DNA from 3 places in the Halomonas sp. KHS3 genome. Region 2 is predicted to be linked to each of the others. Evidence: predicted binding sites of a transcription regulator. Region 2 holds the regulator's gene; each other region holds the start of a gene.
What was found. Region 2 encodes sigma-54, which starts transcription at its own class of promoters, with help from an activator protein. Its sites were predicted from a motif close to TGGCACNNNNNTTGCTNT; they were not measured.
Positions count from the first base shown of each region.

Region 1: a site for sigma-54 is predicted at 3,629-3,646, ahead of codB (cytosine permease). Genes of this name have one in related genera too.
Region 3: a site for sigma-54 is predicted at 2,211-2,228, ahead of urtA (urea ABC transporter substrate-binding protein). Genes of this name have one in related genera too.

Region 1 is NZ_JWHY01000006.1:9,504-16,000, reverse strand. It holds gene RO22_RS14975 (GNAT family N-acetyltransferase) at 22-471, shown strand; gene RO22_RS14970 (YbaK/EbsC family protein) at 493-969, opposite strand; gene codA (cytosine deaminase) at 1,047-2,300, opposite strand; gene codB (cytosine permease) at 2,323-3,585, opposite strand; gene RO22_RS14955 (diguanylate cyclase domain-containing protein) at 4,032-5,309, shown strand; gene RO22_RS14950 (amino acid ABC transporter substrate-binding protein) at 5,314-6,207, shown strand; gene RO22_RS14945 (amino acid ABC transporter substrate-binding protein) at 6,220-6,497, shown strand, end outside.
Region 2 is NZ_JWHY01000002.1:1,371,339-1,377,835, reverse strand. It holds gene RO22_RS08365 (ATP-binding cassette domain-containing protein) at 1-180, opposite strand, end outside; gene RO22_RS08360 (KpsF/GutQ family sugar-phosphate isomerase) at 507-1,493, shown strand; gene RO22_RS08355 (KdsC family phosphatase) at 1,546-2,088, shown strand; gene lptC (LPS export ABC transporter periplasmic protein LptC) at 2,089-2,658, shown strand; gene lptA (lipopolysaccharide transport periplasmic protein LptA) at 2,670-3,185, shown strand; gene lptB (LPS export ABC transporter ATP-binding protein) at 3,197-3,946, shown strand; gene RO22_RS08335 (RNA polymerase factor sigma-54) at 4,076-5,488, shown strand; gene hpf (ribosome hibernation-promoting factor, HPF/YfiA family) at 5,586-5,894, shown strand; gene RO22_RS08325 (PTS sugar transporter subunit IIA) at 5,899-6,369, shown strand; gene rapZ (RNase adapter RapZ) at 6,457-6,497, shown strand, end outside.
Region 3 is NZ_JWHY01000001.1:82,446-88,942, reverse strand. It holds gene RO22_RS00390 (tripartite tricarboxylate transporter TctB family protein) at 1-386, shown strand, start outside; gene RO22_RS00385 (tripartite tricarboxylate transporter permease) at 386-1,912, shown strand; gene urtA (urea ABC transporter substrate-binding protein) at 2,328-3,689, shown strand; gene urtB (urea ABC transporter permease subunit UrtB) at 3,883-5,496, shown strand; gene urtC (urea ABC transporter permease subunit UrtC) at 5,500-6,497, shown strand, end outside.

The sequences.
Region 1 (6,497 bases), on a different contig from region 2:
CACTCAAAGGGAGCAGTCGTTATGGTTAATGTTCGTTCGGCGGTACTCAATGACTTAGAGCCTCTTAGCGCATTACTTGATGGCTATCGTCAGTTTTATAAGCAACCGAGTGATATTCAGGCGGCGCGTGATTTTTTAGATCAGCGCATGGGGTTAGGGGATTCATTCATTCTGGTTAGCGAGAATAGCGAAGGCGTGCTCACGGGTTTTGTGCAGCTCTACCCTGGGGTTTCCACGGTGGGCTTAAATGCCCGCTGGACGCTCAATGATCTCTTTGTGCTGCCAGAGTGTCGCGATAAGGGCACGGGCAGAGCGTTAATGGAAGCCGCCACCCAGCTTGCCCATGATCACGGCGTCGCACGATTGATATTAATGACGCAGGTAGAGAACGAACGCGCCCAACACCTTTATGAATCATTGGGCTGGCAGCGTAATACGGCGTTTTATGGTTATTTACTGGACGTTAAATAATAAAAGGTTATAGATGCGTGCTTAAGTGGCATTCTCCGGCAACTTACACACATCCACCCACTCGGCATTGACCAGTTCGGCCAGACGCTTGGGGCTTAGGCGTACGGCGCTAGTGGGCGAACCAGCGGCGGGCAGCACTTCGTCATAGGCGTGGAGCGATTCATCGCAGTAAACCGGCAGGTCGGTGGCGAGGCCGAAGGGACAAACGCCGCCAACCGGGTGGCTGGTCAGTTCCATCACCGTTTCGGCGTCGAGCATTTTGGCCTTGCCGCCGAAGGTATCGCGAATTTTGCGGTTGTCGATACGCGCATCGCCACTGGCCACAATGAGTAGCGGTTTGTCACCGACTTTGAACGCTAGGGTTTTGGCAATTTGACCTGGTGCTACGCCATGGGCATCAGCGGCAAGTTGTACCGTGGCAGTACTGGTTTCAAGCTCTTCGATGTTTACATCCGGCGCGTGCTCGGCAAAAAACTGGCGAACGGTTTCGATGCCCATCTTGGATTTCCTCGGTCATTAACATTCGTCGGTAACATTAGACGGTTCAATGACTAATCTAACGTGCCTTTGGTGGATTAGCCAAGCCACTGGGGCGTGGTGATTTTGGCAGGCTCACGCTGCATGATGATCTCACCGTGGCGTACCGAAAGCAGCACCTCGCCCTGGGTGCGCAGCACGCTGTAGTCATCCTCGCCCTCCAACAGGTTGAAGCTGGCGGGTTTGCCGACCTCGATGCCGTAACGCTCTTCAATATTGAGCGTGCGGGCGCTGTTGTCGGTAATCAGTGAAAGTGCCTGGCTGAAGTCCTGATAGCCCATCATTTGGCAGATATGCAGGCCAAAATCCAGCGTTCGCAACAGCTTGCCATTCCCCAAGGAGTACCAGGGATCGAATATGGAGTCCTCGGCAAAGCAGACGTTAATGCCCGCTGCGTTTAGCTCCTTAACACGCGTCACTCCGCGCCGTTTCGGGTAGGTGTCAAAGCGCCCCTGCAGGTGGATGCTTTCGGTAGGGCAGGAGACAAAGTTAATACCCGAGCGTTTTAGCAGCAGAAACAGCTTGGAGCAGTAAGCATTGTCGTAGGAGTGCATCGCCGTGGTGTGACTGGCGGTAACGCGGCTGCCCAAATCATTAAACAGCGCCTCGCAGGCCAGTACTTCGAGAAAGCGTGAGTTGGGGTCGTCAATCTCGTCACAGTGCACATCCACCAGGCGGTCGTACTTGATCGCCAATTCGATCACTCGCTTCATGGAGGCCACGCCCAGCTCACGGGTGTATTCGAAGTGGGGGATGCCGCCCACCACATCGGCGCCGATCTCTAGTGCCTCCTCCATCAGCCGATCGCCGCCTGGGTAAGAGAGCAGGCCATCTTGAGGGAAGGCGACTACCTGAATATCAATTTTATCTTTTAACTCGTCGCGCAAGGCGCACAGGGTTTTAAGCCCAATCAGGCTAGGGTCGCTGGTGTCGGCGTGGGTGCGCACAAACTGAACGCCGTTGCCGATTAGCAGGTTTAGGGTTTTAAGCGCGCGCTCGCGAATATCCGCTTCGGTGAGCATAGGCTTACGCTCGCCCCAGCGCTCAATGCCTTCAAACAGCGTGCCGCTCTGGTTCCAGCTTGGCTCACCTGCCGTAAGGGCGGCGTCCAAATGGATATGGGGCTCAATAAACGGCGCACAAATGAGCTTGGCGCCTGCATCAATCTGCCCTTCGCTCGCTGTTTGCGGCGTGTCTTGCTCGGTAATCGCTGTGAACGTGCCGTTCTCAATCTCAAGTCGGTAAAGCTCAGGACGCTGGCGCAAACGGGCGTTAAGAATCTGCATGCTCATATAACAAGGCTCACTTATTTTATTACTTCGCAGTAGAGGGAAACGTATCGCTCAGCGTAGCGTGGTTTAAACGAAGCAGCACGGCGTAGCTTCCTGCTGCCACTACAACACCTACCAGTGGTGGCAGTAACGGGGAGAAGTAAGCGGCCCCGGCGCCCAGCGCATACGCAGCTAACCCTCGGCGGTTGAAGTCGGGTAGTTGTGCTTTATCCAATGTGGGGTAGCGGCCTTTATGCTTGAGCCAAAAGTCCGCCATGATCACCCCGCCCATGGGCGGTATAAAGGTGCCGAGTAACACCAGAAATGGGATGAGTAGGTTATACATACCGCCCACTGCCAGCACGGTGCCAATCGCCGCGCCACCCACAGTGACCAGGCGGCGCTTTTCGGTGCGCAGCAAATTACAGCCCGCCACGGCGAAGTTGTAGATAGTGTTGTCCTGGGTTGTCCAGATATTCAGGAACAGCATCAGCACGGCGATGGTGACAAAGCCCTGAGCGATCAATACATCCACGATATCCGCCTGCTGGTAAATCATGGTGCCAAGTGCACCGGTCAGCACCATTAAGCCGTTACCGACAAAAAAGGCCGCCAGGGTCGCGATCACGGCAATTTTCGGTGTTTTGGAGAAGCGGCTCCAGTTAGTCGCTTGGGTACCGCCGCTAATAAAGGTACCGATAATCACGGTAATCGCAGCCGCCACACTCATACTCTCCGTGGGCGTTTGCTGGCTTAACCCTGCAAAACCGCGCACATCCACCAGCCCCGTGAACAGGCTGATCAATATAAATAGCATCATGGCCGGGACAGCAAAGCGCGACAGCCAGTCCATACCTTTATAGCCAATCATGGCGGTCACGCAGAAACCAAACCCAAACAGCACCATTAAGGGGATTTCCAGCCATTCAGGCATCCCGGTGGTGCGTACTAACACTAGGGCAATCGTGGCAGTGCCCCAGGCGTACCAGCCGATCTGGGTAAAACCGAGAATAAAGTCGGAGAGTTTGCTGCCTTTTTCGCCGAAGCAGAAGCGTCCCATCAGCACCGAATTGAGCCCGCTTTTACAAGCAATATAGGCGAGGGCTGCCGCATACACCCCCAGCAGCAAGTTACCAATCGCTATGATCCATAGCAGTTGGCCAATCGGAAAGGCTTGGCCTAACGTGCCGCCCGCCCACATGGTGGCGGTGAAAAACGTAAACCCAAGCAGTACTGCCGAGGTAGATAGCAGGCCCTTGCGGGCGCTGGTAGGGACTTCACTGAGTGGATAGTCAGAATGATGCATCACGCTCTCCTAATATAAATCAGCAAACTTGTTAGCTACTTATAAAGCAAGAGATATGCCAAAAGGGTAGGGCAATAAGAATGATTACGCTTGTCATTTTTTAAGACATGCCCACTCATTTTAATGATACTTTAGTAAATAAAACCTAATTGTTTGTGTACGTTTGCCGAATAAAATAGTGGTCAAAAAAACTTGTTTGTTAAAGAAATGTTCGCTCATTGTGATTACGTCCAGATACGCCCGCTGCAGCTATAGCCATTAAGGAATCGGAGTAGATGCCAGAACCCCAGCATAGGAGTGCTTCACTGCCTGCGGCTAGACTTCCTTGGCATCATACCCTGGTGGGTAAGGTGGTGATGTTTATGCTGATGGGCGTGCTGTTTGCGTATGTAACGGGGGCGCTGTCAGGTTTTTTTATGGTTGAGCGTGGGGCTCGGGAGCAGTGGTTGCGCGAAGCGCAGGTGAATGCCCAGATAGTGAGCGCGACTATTAGGCGTATTTATACGTCCGTGGCGGTTAAGACCGATGGCACGGGTCAAGTCACGCATATCATTTCCCAGCGCCCAATTGGCGATGAAGAGTCGGTTCTGGAAACTGGGTTTAGCCCGATTGATGTATTAGCGTTAGCAAGTGCACAAACACGTAACAACGTATGGCTGTTCACTAAGTCATCAGAAGGTTCTCTCACCGTAGTGGCTGATGCGCTTAACACACCATCAGACTCACCTGCCAACTTGGCGGTAGATACATGGCAAACAAAAGCGGATGCCGTTGATTTTTATGTTGGATTTGCCAGCATTGGCAATGAAGAGCACTTCATTAGTTCGCTGCCCATTGTTACTCCTGATGGTCAACTGTTAGGCGTGCTGGTAGCCACTATAGGCCAGAAAGGTGGGCTGTATCAGATGCGTAATGATCTGATCAGTAAAGCATTTGTAGCGCTACTGGTGGTATTGGTCGCAACAGCCCTGCTAGTCACTGTTTTGATGCGTCAGTTATTTACACCCGTGCCAGTATTAATTAAGTCGCTCACCGAAATCGCTAAAAACCAGACTGCTGACAGCACGCCTTATACCGACCGTAACGATGAAATTGGCCGGATGGCAAAGGCCATAGATGCGCTTCGTAAGAAAGTCATTGAGCGTGAACACTTACTTGAAGTTAAAGACGAAGCGCTGCGCTTTCAGCATCTTGCTCATCATGATGAGCTGACCAAATTGCCCAACCGCGTGCAATTAAATAATGCTTTAAAAACCGCTGTGCACTCACTGCTTCAAGGCGACGTATTTAATGTCATGCTATTTGATCTTGACCATTTTAAAGCAGTTAACGATAGTCTGGGGCACGCGGCGGGTGATGCTTTGCTCGTTGAAGTTAGTCAGCGGGTGCAGGGGCTGCTGACCGACGATGATTTGGTGGCGCGCCTTGGTGGCGATGAGTTTGCCATCATTCAACGCGTTGTGCGTAGTGCCACCAATGAGGCAAAAGTACTGGCAGAAGCAATTGTGTCTGTTCTACGTGAACCGTATCAGTTTAATAACCAGGAAATTAACATTGGAGTGAGTGTTGGCATTGCAACCGCGCCCGCTGATGGCCGCAATAGCCACGATCTGCTGCGTCACGCAGATCTGGCGCTCTATGCGGCCAAGGCGAAAGGGCGCGACCGTTATATGCTCTATGCCGCAGGGATGACAATGGATTCCGGGATCATTGAACAAAGGTAAGCCTATGAAGTGGCTAGTAGCGTTATTAATGACCAGTGCGATGTGGCAAGGTGCCGCTGCTGGTGAGGAGATCGCCTCCTCGCCGACGTTGTCGCGTATTGCGTCTGCTGGTGAGGTTACTATCGGCCATCGTACCAGCGAAGCCCCCTTCTCCTACCTAGTTAACGACCAGCCAACAGGCTATGCGATTGACCTGTGCCTAAACGTCATCGAAGGTCTGGAGGAAACATTGGGCTTAGGTGATCTCAAGGTAAATTATGTGCCGGTAACGCCTGCAAATCGGTTCATATTAGTACGTAATGGTGAAGTGGATATCGAGTGTGGAGTGACCACCAATACCCCTGAACGTCGCCGTCAGGCCGCTTTTTCATACCCTCATTTTCTGACCGCAACGCGCTATGTATCCCTCGCCGAGCAGCATATGGACAGTTTGCAGGATTTGGCGGGCCGCAGCGTGGTATCAACAACGGGCACTATCAATATTGCCCAGCTCAACGAACTCAATCGCACCGAGGGGCTAGCAATATCGGTAATGCTAAGCCGTAATCATGAAGAAGCCTTTGATATGGTGGCTTCAGGACAGGCTTCCGCGTTTGTGATGGATGAGGTTTTGTTAGCAGGTTTGGTTTCGTCTGCCGTTGACCCTGCCGCTTTTCATATTTCTCAAGCAACACTGAGTAGTGCCGAGCCCTATGGCTTAATGATGCCGCCTGATGATCCTGTTTTTGTTGAGCTGGTCAATAAGGAACTGCGTAACATTTATCAGAGTGAAACTATTCACACTCTTTATGAAAAATGGTTTTTGCAGCCTCTCCCTCCCGATAACCGAGTATTGAACTTGCCGCTAGCGCCAGCGCTTGCCGCTATTTTCGCCAATCCTGAGCAGTACATAGAGTAGAGGAGGTGTGTTATGCGCCGAAGTTTATTGCTTGGGTGGTGTAGTTTGCTGGTAATGATGTCTGGTGGAGAAGCAGCACATGCAACGACACCTATCGATTCGCTTGAACGCATAGAAGCAACCGGCGTGTTAAGGGTTGGCTATGGTGATACAGCGCCATTCTCTTATTTAGATAGTCAGGGTAACGTCGTCGGTTACTCTATCGATATTTGCCAACGCTTAGCGAAACAGCTGCAAGTGCAGTTAGGTCTGCCTTCTCTTGAGATAGCCTATGTGTATCGTACACCCAG
Region 2 (6,497 bases):
ACTCTCCGGGGTTAGCTGGCCGCCGATCAGCTTCAGTAGCGTGGTTTTACCGGTACCACTTGGCCCCATGATCGCGGTTACTTTACCCCGCGGTATGGTCATATTCACACCACGGAAAATTTCGTGATCACCACGCGAAAAGTAAAGCTCTTCAATTTCTATAAAGGGTGCATCTGTCATGGATCAGTTGACTCTTAACGAGGCGCGACTAAAGCTGTATAGCATACCCTACTTGCGGCTATCGCAATTAGAAAACAGCGTTTCTAAAACATTATCGAACATTGTACTATAACGCTACAAGGCATTACTGCACGAATGGGCTTTCCTATTGTTCAGGGTTATCAAAGTTGCAAAGGCTTGCTTACCCTCGCCTAAACCTGCTCTCGGCCCTGGTGATGCGGGTATGCCCCCCAGGGAGTCGCCTCAATTACTGCCTATTAGAGGTGTCGAGATGTTATTCTTACCGGTTACTACTTTTATATTTTCATTTGTTAAGAGAAAACGCTATGCGCCAGCCTATCGCCCCCTCCAGCCTACTACGTGAAAGCGCACTGCGTACGCTACAAATCGAGCAGGCAGCGATTGGAGGCCTTCAGGCTAAGCTAGACGAAAGCTTTGATCGCGCCTGTGAGCTAATTCTCGCCTGCCAAGGTCGTGTAGTGGTGACCGGTATGGGCAAGTCGGGGCATATTGCTGGCAAGCTAGCGGCGACACTTGCCAGTACCGGCACGCCGGCTTTTTTCGTTCACCCCGGCGAAGCCAGCCATGGCGATCTAGGCATGATTACCCGCGCAGATGTAGTGTTGGCGCTCTCTAACTCGGGCGAAACTGCCGAAGTCACTGCTCTGCTACCACTGCTTAAACGCCTGGGCACACCGCTGGTCAGCATGACGGGGCGGCCCCACTCCACGCTTGCCAAGCACGCTGATGCGCACCTAAACAGTGGCGTCGAGCGTGAGGCTTGCCCGCTCGATCTAGCCCCCACCAGTTCCACCACCGCTGCCCTCGCCCTGGGTGATGCACTGGCGGTTGCGTTACTGGAAGCACGCGGCTTTACCGCTGAAGATTTTGCCCTCTCCCACCCCGGCGGCAGTTTGGGCAAGCGCTTACTGCTACGCGTTAGAGACCTCATGCACGACGGCGCACGCCTGCCCCAAGTCGCATTGGGCAGCCCGCTGCGCGACGCATTACTCGAAATTACCCGGCAAGGGCTTGGCTTTACCTGCGTAGTGGATAGCGAAGGACGATTAGCGGGGGTCTACACCGATGGCGATCTACGCCGCACGCTGGATCAATTCCATAATCTGCGCGACGTGCGCGTTGATGATGTCATGACCCGGCCGGGCAAGCGCATAGGCCCCGATATCCTGGCGGCCGAAGCGGTACGCATCATGGAAGAAAGCCGTATTACCGCGCTAGCGGTGGTTGATGAACAACAGCGCCCAATTGGGGCTCTACATATGCACGACCTGCTCGCCAGCGGCGTTATTTAACCCAGCGGCGCCAACACGACCTGCTTTACGAACTGATTGATATGGAGGTTCTATGACCCTACCTGCCTCGCTACTCGACCAACTCCGCCGTGTACGCCTGCTAGCACTGGATGTTGACGGCGTCCTTACCGATGGGCGCCTCTACTTTCAGGCCGATGGTATCGAAATCAAAGCATTCCACACCCAGGATGGCCACGGGCTAAAGCTTCTCAAACGCGTGGGCGTACATGTCGCGTTGATTACCGGGCGCGACTCCCCCATGGTTAGCCAACGCGCGGCGGCACTCGGCATTGACCATGTTCACCAAGGCTGTGAAGACAAGCTGGCCACACTGCGCGGGCTCTGCCAGCGCCTCGATATTGAACTAGAGCAGGTGGCTTATTGTGGCGACGACCTACCCGACCTAGCGGCTATCAAACGTTGCGGCGTCGGCATTACCGTGCCAAACGCGCCGGACTATATGCATACCCACGCCGACTGGACTACCGAACGCCTGGGTGGCCACGGTGCCGTACGTGAGATCTGCGATACGCTGCTTGAATCTCAAGGACACTGGGGCGCGGTGCTCGACACCTATCTGCACGGCCGCACGTAAATGTTTAAACGCTTTAAAGTACGCCTCTGGTTAGCCGGGCTAGTCATCGCGCTGGGGATTCTGCTGGTATGGCTTGACCCCCGCGGGCCTCAAGACACCAGCATCGATCCCGAAGCACAGGCTCAGGAACCTGGCCACGTGCTGGAAAATGCCGAGATTACCCTATTCGGGGATAACGGCAGTGTCATGCAGTCGCTAAAAACACCGCGCCTTATCCATACCCCGCAGCGCAGCGAAACCTGGACGGAAGAGCCCGAGGCAGTACTGTATGACAGCGAAAACCGTCAGTGGCTGGCCAGCGCCGATGTAGGCACGCTCAACACCGCTACCCAAGCCCTGCTGCTGTCAGGTTCGGCTCGACTGTTTGCACCAGATGAAGGCTGGCAGCTAGATACCGAGCTACTGCACTATGATGGCCTCGAGCAGCATGCCTGGAGTGACACACCGGTATTGATGCAGCAACCGCCGCAGCAAATGAGCGCTTCACGTATGGACGTTTGGCTTAACACCAGCCAGGTTCGCTTAACGGATAATGTGCGCGGCACGCACCCCCCGGCCACACAACGCTAATAGGAACCGCCATGAAAGCCATGATTTCCCCAGCCCTGCTCTACACTGCACTGTTCGGTTTAGCGATACCTTTATCAGTGTTAGCCCAAACCAACTCATCTTCCCAGGCCCCAGTGGAAGTGGAAGCCGACCGTTTAGATCTTGATCAGCGGGCAGGCACAGCTGTTTATACTGGGGATGTGGACATTCGCCAAGGCGAAATGCAACTGCGCGGCGAGCGGGTAGAGATCGAACGCAACGACGCGGGCGAACTCTCGACAGCCACCGCTACCGGTGAGCGCGCCTACTTGCGCCATCAAGGCGAAGGGCAAGAAGGCCCCACGGAAGGCTGGGCGCGGCGGATTATTTATCACGTCGCCGAGCGTCGCGTAGAGCTGATCGACCAAGCCGAACTGACCCAGCAAGAGGACACCTTTAGTGGCGGTCGCCTTGAGTATTTTATTGACCGAGAAGTGATTCAAGCGCGCTCTGACGTTGATGGCAGCGAGCCCCAGCGCATACGCATGACCCTTCAGCCTGAACAATAGGGAGCCTAGCTGTGGCCACTGCTGACACTGCGCCGATCAAAACCCTTTATGCCCACCACCTGGCTAAAAGCTACAAACGCCGCCGAGTGGTCAAAGACATCAATCTGGAGATATCCCAAGGCAGTGTCGTTGGCCTTTTGGGCCCCAACGGCGCGGGCAAAACCACCTCATTTTATATGATTGTTGGGCTGGTCAAATCCGACGCTGGCAAGGTGGGTATCGACGATGTGGATTTAACGCGCGCCCCCATGCACGAGCGCGCAGCCGCGGGGATTGGCTATCTACCTCAAGAGGCGTCTATTTTCCGCAAACTCTCGGTTGCCGAGAATATTATGGCGATACTCGAGACCCGCAAAGAGCTTAACCGCAGCGATCGCGAACAGCGCCTGGAAGCGCTACTCGAAGACTTCCATATCACCCATATTCGCGACAACCTGGGCATGAGCCTTTCGGGCGGCGAGCGCAGGCGTGTAGAAATAGCCCGCTCGCTAGCCACAGAGCCCGCTTTTATTCTGCTCGATGAGCCTTTTGCGGGCGTTGACCCCATCTCGGTAGGTGAGATTAAAACCATCATTCGTGCACTGAAACAGCGCCATATCGGCGTGCTGATCACCGATCACAACGTGCGTGAAACACTAGACATTTGCGATATCGCCTATATCGTCGGCGATGGGCAAATCATCGCCAGTGGCTCGCCCGCCTCGATTCTCACCAACCAAAAAGTAAGGGATGTGTATTTGGGCGCCGATTTTCGCCTGTAATGTTTTTGCCTTAATCGCCCCTAAATAGCGCTTTAAAACAACTTTACGACCAATGGCATGCTTATTGCACTTGCGCCAAGCACTCACTCGCACTAGGGTGGAGCATTCTGATTAACGAGTGGTTCTCAGATGGTCATGAAAGCTTCTCTCCAACTGCGTATCGGCACACAGCTGACCATGACGCCCCAGTTGCAGCAGGCCATTGCGCTGCTGCAACTCTCTACGCTAGATCTTCGTCAAGAAATTCAGCAGGCCCTCGATGCCAATCCCATGCTGGAGCAGGAAGATGAATTTAGTGAACAGGCTGTCAGCGAGCCTAAGGAAGAAGAGTGGTCAGAGAGCATCCCTACTGAGCTCTCGGTAGATAGCGACTGGTCAGATACCTATCAAGATATGGGAAGCCAGGGGGGCAGCAGCGAAGGCCCCGACTTTGAGCGCCAGGCAGCCGGGCAGAGCCTTCATGGCCACCTGCTGTGGCAACTCGCCATGACCGATTTTAGCGCTCGCGAGCAGCTTGTCGCGGAAAGTTTAATCGACGCGCTAGACGCCAACGGCTACCTGACCCAGCCGCTCAACGACATCCGTGAAGGGCTTCGTGCCCAGGGCATTGACGGGCTAAGCCAGCGCGAAGTGGAAACCATTCTACTCAAGCTCCAGCAGTTTGAGCCGACCGGCATATTTGCCCGTGACTTGCGTGAATGCTTGATGCTGCAGCTCGCCGCTCTCCCCGATCATACGCCACTGCTGGTTCCCGCCCGCCGCTTGGTGCGGCAGTTTCTCGAAGCGCTTGGCAAAGACGATATGCGTCTGCTGAAACGCCGTCTAGGGCTCGACGACGAACAGCTGGCCGATGTCATCCTGCTTATTCGCAGCCTAGACCCACGCCCAGGCAGCGCCTACGGCGACACCGATGACAGCTATGTCACCCCCGATCTAGTCGTCCGCCACGATAATGAAGGCTGGCATTTAGAGCTCAACCCCGAGGCCCTGCCACGGCTGCGCATTCAGCCCGACTACGCCAGCTTGATTAAGCGTGCGGATAAAAGCGATGACAACCAGTTTCTCAAAGAGCACTTGCAGGAAGCGCGCTGGTTGATCAAGAGCCTCTCTAGCCGAAACGATACGCTGCTGCGTGTTGGTCGCGAAATCATTACCCGCCAGATTGGCTTTTTAGAGCACGGCGAAGAAGCCATGAAACCACTGATACTGGCCGACATTGCCGAAGCCGTGGAGATGCACGAGTCGACTATTTCACGGGTAACGACGCAAAAATATATCCATACACCCCGTGGTGTGTTTGAACTCAAATACTTTTTCTCAAGCCAGGTGAGCGGTCAAGATGGCGACAGCCACTCCAGCACCGCCATCCGTGCACGACTCAAGAAACTGATTCAAGAGGAGCCGCCCGGCAAGCCGCTTTCAGACAGCCGCTTAGTGACGCTATTAGGCGAAGGAGGGATTCAAGTGGCGCGTCGTACGGTGGCGAAATACCGTGAAGCCATGGGCATTCCCTCTTCCAGTGAACGGCGTCGTTTGCGCTAACTTCGTTAACGTTTCAGGGAAACTCTCGACAAGGGCTTTGCAACGCGGCAAAAAGGGTTACAATCGAAGTACAGTCCGATGGATAAGGAGCACGTCAATGCAAGTAAATATCACTGGTCATCACGTAGAACTGACTGACGCCTTGCGTGACTATGTCAACGAGAAGCTTGAGCGTGTAGAGCGCCATTACGACAATATAACTACGGTGCAAGTCACCTTATCAGTGGAGAAAGAGCGCCAGCAGGCCGCCTGTACGCTGCACGCCGCAGGTGCTGACTTACATGCGGAAGCCCTAGACAGTGATATGTACGCCGCTATCGACGCACTAGCGGACAAAATCGACCGTCAACTCGTTAAACACAAGGAAAAAGCACAAGCTCGCGCCCAAGGCGCCGGTGTGCGTTAATTCAATGACGTTGGAAACCATACTCCCCCCGGAACGCGTTCTGTTCGACGTCCCCGGGGGCAGCAAAAAAAGGGTGCTGGAGTTTTACAGCACCTTTATCGCCCAAAATATCCCCAGCCTGGACAGCCAAGAAGTGTTTAGCCGTTTAATCGGCCGCGAGCGCTTAGGTAGTACGGGTATTGGTAACGGCGTGGCTATTCCTCATGCGCGTAGCCCCCACTGCAACGCCCCTATCGCTGGATTTTTGAAACTGGCTGAAGCGATCGATTTTGACGCTATCGACGGCGACCCGGTAGATCTGGTGTTTGTCCTGTTGGTACCCGAAGAGGCAGATGACACGCATCTCTCACTACTGGGTCAGGTAGCGACCATCATGAATGATGCGGACACGCGCCAGCAACTGCGTAAAGCAGCCAGCCAGCGCGAACTGCTTGAGCTGATTACCGCCAAAATTCGCGAGCAATCAGCGGCCTAAGGGTCTGAAACCCTGTTCAGGGCAGATCACAGCAGGTTATCCGCTCACCACCCTCAACGCAGCTTGATCAAAGCAAAGAGAGACTCTATGCAACTGGTGATCATTAGCGGCCGCTCCGGGTCAGGTAA
Region 3 (6,497 bases), on a different contig from region 2:
CGACTCAGTTCCCGGAGCCGTTTGGTGGGGCCGAAGCCGTCGGCCCTGACACTTTTCCGAAATTGCTGGCCGTGGTGCTGGCAATTTCCAGCCTTTATTTGATTGTACGCCCTGATCCCGACAACGCCTGGCCTTGGAGCCGTACGGGTGTCGAGCTAATCATCGCCGTGGTGGTGCTGATCTTTTACGCCATGCTGCTTCAGCCGCTGGGCTTCATTATTAGCACTACGCTTGCCGTGGGAACGCTTTGCTGGCGCATGGGGGCTCGGCCGTTCAATGCTTACATGACCGGGGCAGTCTCGGCAGTAGTCGTGTACTTTCTGTTTAGTTTTGCACTTGATCTCGCCTTACCGCTGGGTCTGTTGTCATTCCTGGAGGTGAACTGATGGAAACTCTAGGTTACCTAATGGATGGTTTTGGCGTTGCTCTGCAACCCCATAACCTGATGTTCGCCTTGCTAGGTGCTTTTCTTGGCACGTTGATCGGCGCTTTGCCGGGGTTAGGCCCTGCCAATGGCGTGGCCATTCTGATACCGCTGGCATTTAGTTTAGGGCTCGCTCCAGAAACGGCTCTGATTATGCTGACGTCAGTGTATGCGGGTGCCATGTACGGTGGGCGTATCTCATCGATTCTGTTAAATATTCCCGGCGATGAACCGGCCATGATGACCTGTCTTGATGGTTATCCTATGGCCCAGAAGGGCAAGGCTTCCGAGGCGCTGGCGATCTCTGCGGTGGCCTCTTTTATCGGTAGTCTTATCGCCACTATTGGTTTGATCTTGCTGGCACCATTGTTGGCTAACTTTGCTTTAACGTTCGGCCCTGCGGAATATTTTGCGCTCTTCCTGCTGGCGTTCGCTACCTTAGGCGGTATTACCGGTAAAAACCCCATCAAAACAGTGGTTGCCGCCTGTATTGGTCTAATGATCGCCACGGTGGGTATCGACAATACCGGTGTGCAGCGCTACACCTTTGGGGTGCTCGAACTTTTTGAAGGCGTGGACTTCATCATTGCTATCGTCGGTCTGTTTGCCATTTCCGAGCTGCTCTTCTTCATCGAAGAGCGTGCAGGCGGTGGTAAAGAGAAGATGAAGGTCAACAAACTTTCGCTCTCCTGGAAAGATATCCGCGAGATTCTTCCCACCAGTTTTCGCGGTGGGGTGCTAGGGTTTGTCGCCGGGGTGCTGCCTGGTGCTGGTGCTTCGTTGGGTAGCTTCATCAGCTATACCCTTGAAAAACGTGTGTTGGGTAAGAAAGGCTATTTTGGACAAGGCGACCCGCGTGGTGTGGCTGCTCCAGAATCTGGCAACAACGCTGCTTCGAGCGGTGCTCTGGTTCCCATGCTAACCCTAGGTGTGCCGGGTAGTGGTACTACTGCAGTACTCTTAGCGTTGTTGATTTCGCTCAATATTACCCCTGGGCCGCTGATGTTCACCCAGAATGCCGACATCGTCTGGGGCGTGATCGCAGCGCTATTGATCGGTAACTTTTTGCTGCTGATCCTTAATATTCCGTTGGTGGGCATCTTCGTCAAGCTGCTGTCCGTGCCGCCGATGTACTTGCTGCCAATCGTCACGATGATTGCCTTCGTGGGTATCTACTCGATCAGTAACACCATCTTTGACCTCTACTTTATGGTGGCCTTTGGGGTGGGTGGTTATGTCCTGCGCAAGCTTGAGATTCCGCTGGTGCCAGTGATTCTTGGCTTGTTGTTGGGGCCAGAGATGGAGAAGAATCTGCGCCATGCCATGGATATCTCTGATGGCGACTGGATGATTCTTTGGGATAGCGGTCTGGCTATCGGCCTTTGGGTTTTTGCTGGATTGGGCTTGATCCTGCCTTATATTGTGGGCCCTCTGCTGCGTCGTGGTATGAAGGCAACCCCCAATTCAGGTTCGCCTGAAAGCGATTAAATACTTAAAGAAGTAATGTTGAGCAACGGGGCGCCGACGAAAGTCGGCGCTCTTTTTTTATTTCCGTTTTTGACGGGTAACAAAGAGTGGTTCTGTAACTGATAAGTAATCACTGGGTTGCTGTTATGTATTTTAAAAGCCCGCGTATCTAATTGGTGCGCCGAATCTTATTGGTGCATTGGCAGGGTGCTTTAGCTGCTTTTCTGCGCTTTATTTTGGTGCATATTGAGAAAGTCGAGATTTTCTGATGATTATTAAGTGGCTGATTAGATAGCTATAAGACAACTTTGTGCCAATCTGGCGCACCCCTTGCAGGTGTTAATGGCTAGTGGACGTATTGGGGTAGCTAACACAACAACCCCGAGTGCGAAGCCAATCAACAAGCCCCGGACAAAAGGGGTGCAAGGAGGTTCAAGTGACCATTCTAAAACGCTCGACACACTCACTCTCATTCCTGTCACGTGGCCGTTTCGCGACGGCTCTACTCACTGCTGCCGTCATGGGTGCCAGCACCCAGGCCGTCGCCCAAGACGATGACTCGATCAAAGTCGGTATCCTGCACTCGCTTTCCGGCACCATGGCGATTAGTGAGACCGTCCTCAAAGACACCGTCGAAATGCTTATCGAGCAGCAGAACGAAGCCGGTGGTTTGCTCGGCCGTCAGTTAGAAGCCGTGGTGGTTGATCCCGCGTCTAACTGGCCGCTGTTTGCCGAACGCGCCCGGGAGCTACTAGACCAGGAAGAAGTGGACGTGATTTTCGGCAACTGGACGTCGGTTTCGCGTAAATCCGTACTGCCCGTCGTAGAGGAGCTCAACGGGCTGCTGTTCTACCCGGTGCAGTATGAAGGCGAAGAGTCTTCTGAAAACGTCTTCTACACCGGCGCAGCGCCTAACCAGCAGGCGATTCCTGCGGTTGAATACCTTATCAACGAAGTCGGTATCGAGCGCTTTGCGCTAGTGGGTACCGACTATGTCTACCCGCGCACTACCAATCGTATCCTCGAGGCCTTCCTCAAGGATGAACACGGCATTGCGGATGAGGACATCATGGTCAACTACACGCCGTTCGGTCACTCCGATTGGCAGAACATCGTGGCAGAAATTCGCCGCTTCGGTGAAGAGGGTAAACCGACCGCCGTAATCTCGACGGTTAACGGCGACGCCAACGTGCCGTTCTATACCGAGCTCTCCAACCAGGGTATCGACGCTGCCGATATTCCCGTCATCGCCTTCTCTGTGGGTGAGCAGGAGCTTACCGGTATTGATACTGGCCCGCTGGTAGGCCACTTGGCTGCCTGGAACTACTTCATGAGCGTCGATAACGATGACAACTACGACTTTATCGATGCCTGGATTGAGTACACCGGCGACGATATGGCAGTGACCAACGACCCAATGGAAGCGCATTACATCGGCTTCAATATGTGGGCCGAAGCGGTTCGCAAAGCGGGCACGACAGACGTCGATACGGTGAAAGACGCCATTATCGGTGTGACCGTACCTAACCTCTCCGGCGGTTATGCGGCGATGATGCCCAACCACCACATCACCAAGCCGGTGCTGATCGGTGAGATTCAGGACAACGGTCAGTTCGATATCGTTTGGCAGACGCCGTCTACCGTGGCGGGCGACGCCTGGTCTGACTACCTGCCTGGCTCCCGTGACCTGATTGCCGATTGGCGCAAGCCGATGGAGTGCGGCAACTTCAACGTCGTGAACGGCTCGTGCGGTGGCAGCACCGCAGCAGAAGAAGCCGAAGCGGCGCTCGCTGAGTAAGCACGTCTATCGCAGTGGAAATAACTTCTTTTAAAACTGCCCGCTCGCTGGTGCTAGGGCAGGCTGAAGCGAGGGTCTTTTGCCATGGATGGCAAAAGTAGCGCCCAAGGATGGGTTTACAGCGCCCTCGCGGAAGCCTGCGCTGGCACCGATATATTCAGTTACCCTCTTAGATAACCAAAGGAAGAACCCCATGAGGCGTTTCCTTTCCTTAGGGCTGCTGTGCCTACTGTTGTTAAGCATCACAGTGACCGCCCAAGCACAAACGAGCTCCACGAATACTGCCGACGATGACGCCGCGCTCGAGTTGTTAGAGGCGCTGGACGTTGAATCTTACGCTGACAAAGGCGACGCGATCACCGCCATTTTGCAAAGCGATGACGAACGCGCCCGAGACTGGCTGCAGGCCTTGCTGGATGGCCGCTTGCAGCGTACCGAAGATGACCGCTTTGTGCTGGTGCTCGATAACCGCGGCCGGGACTGGCCGGTGGCCGATGTCCTAACCGGCGAAGCGCTGGGCGAGATGTCCCGTCGTGATCTGGAGCGTATCGGCATCAACAACAACCTACGTAATCAACTGCGCAGTGCCATCGCGGTAGTTGACCTCTACTCGCCTAATGTGGAGCGCCGCCGCACCTCGGCCGAGCGCCTGTTAGGTGAAGTAGATGGTGAGCTGGTGCCCACCCTCGACGACTTGATCGAACAGGAAGAGGACGAGCAGGTGCGCTATCGGCTGACCCAAGCCGTGGCGATCTACCGCGCCGAAGCAGGTGAAATGGCCGGGATCGAAGCGCTGGACGGCAGCCTTCACCCCCGCTCCCGCGTGGCATTGAGCCGGGCAGCCAATAGTGATGATCCCGTCGTCGCCAATGCCGCTGCCGCTTCTCTGGCGGGCATTGAGCAGCAGCTCAAAATCAATCGTGGTCTGGAAACGCTCTATTTCGGCTTGAGCCTCGGCTCAGTGCTGGTGCTCGCGGCCATTGGCCTAGCGATCACCTTCGGGGTCATGGGCGTGATCAACATGGCCCACGGCGAGCTGATGATGCTGGGCGCCTACACCACCTGGGCGATGCAGCAGCTGCTGCCCGGCCAGCCTGGGCTGGCGTTGATTCTATCGATTCCCGCGGGCTTTATGGTCGCCGCTTTGGCTGGTGTGGCGATCGAGCGCGGTGTTATCCAGTTCCTCAAAGGCCGTCCGCTGGAGACGCTGCTGGCGACCTTTGGTATCAGTTTGATTCTGCAGCAGCTGGTGCGCACGGTGATTTCACCGCTTAACCGCACCGTGATTACCCCGGAGTGGATGAGCGGTTCACTGGTGGTTAACGATGCACTCTCATTAACGCTAAACCGCATGTACGTGCTCGGCTTTGCGCTGGTGGTGTTTGCCGGCCTGATGCTGATCATGCGCCGCACGCGGCTGGGGCTCGAGGTGCGTGCCGTCACGCAGAACCGCGCCATGGCACGCTCCATGGGCATTCGTGCCACTCGTGTGGATATCATGACCTTCGCGCTGGGCTCCGGTGTAGCCGGGCTTGCCGGAGTTGCGCTCTCCCAGCTCACCAACGTCGGCCCCAACCTGGGGCAGAACTACATCATCGACTCCTTCATGGTGGTGGTGTTCGGCGGCGTGGGTAACCTGTGGGGCACGCTGGTGGCCGGGCTATCGCTGGGGGTCATTAACCAGGTGCTGGAACCCTGGGCAGGCGCGGTATTGGCCAAAATTATCGTGCTGGTCTTCATCATCCTATTCATTCAAAAACGCCCGCGTGGACTCTTCCCGCAGAAGGGCCGGGCTGCGGAGGGCTAAGCGATGTCATTAACGACCGAATCATCGACGAATTTTTGGCTAACACGCCCATTCAGCGAGCGTTCCACGCAGATCTTTTTGGGCGTTCTGGTCGCCGCGCTGGCGCTGGTCACTATCCTGCACGTGGCGGTTCCGCCGGAGAACCCGCTGCATGTGGGCGCCTATACGGTCAATCTGTTCGGTAAGTACCTAAGCTACGCGTTGCTGGCCGTTGCGGTGGACTTGGTGTGGGGCTATTTGGGAATTTTAAGCCTGGGGCATGGCGCCTTCTTCGCCATCGGCGGTTACGCCATGGGCATGTACCTGATGCGCCAGATTGGCGACCGCGGCACCTACGGCCACCCGGTACTGCCGGACTTTATGGTGTTCCTGAACTGGGACAGTCTGCCGTGGTTCTGGCACGGCTTCGATATGGCCTGGTTCGCCTTTGCCATGGTGCTGCTGGCCCCCGGGCTGCTGGCACTGGTATTCGGCTTTTTGGCGTTTCGCTCACGGGTCACCGGGGTGTATCTATCGATTATCACTCAGGCACTGACCTTTGCCTTGATGCTGGCTTTCTTCCGCAACGAGATGGGCTTCGGCGGTAATAACGGCCTGACTGACTTCCGCGAGATCGTCGGTTTTGACCTGCGCAGCGACGCCACGCGCCTAGGGTTGTTCCTGGCCACCGGCGTTGCGCTGGCGCTGGGATATATCCTGTGCCGTGCGATTGTGACCAGCAAGCTGGGCCGGGTGAGCGTGGCCACCCGCGATGCCGAAGCGCGCACGCGTTTTCTCGGCTATCGGGTCGAGCGCTTTCAACTCTTCGTCTTTGTGGTCTCGGCGATGCTCGCAGGCCTGGCGGGAGCGCTCTATGTTCCTCAGGTGGGAATCATTAACCCCAGTGAATTCTCGCCGATTTTCTCCATCGAGATTGTCCTGTGGGTCGCCCTGGGTGGTCGCGCCACGCTGTATGGCGCGGTGATTGGCGCCATTTTAGTTAACTACGCCAAAACCATCTT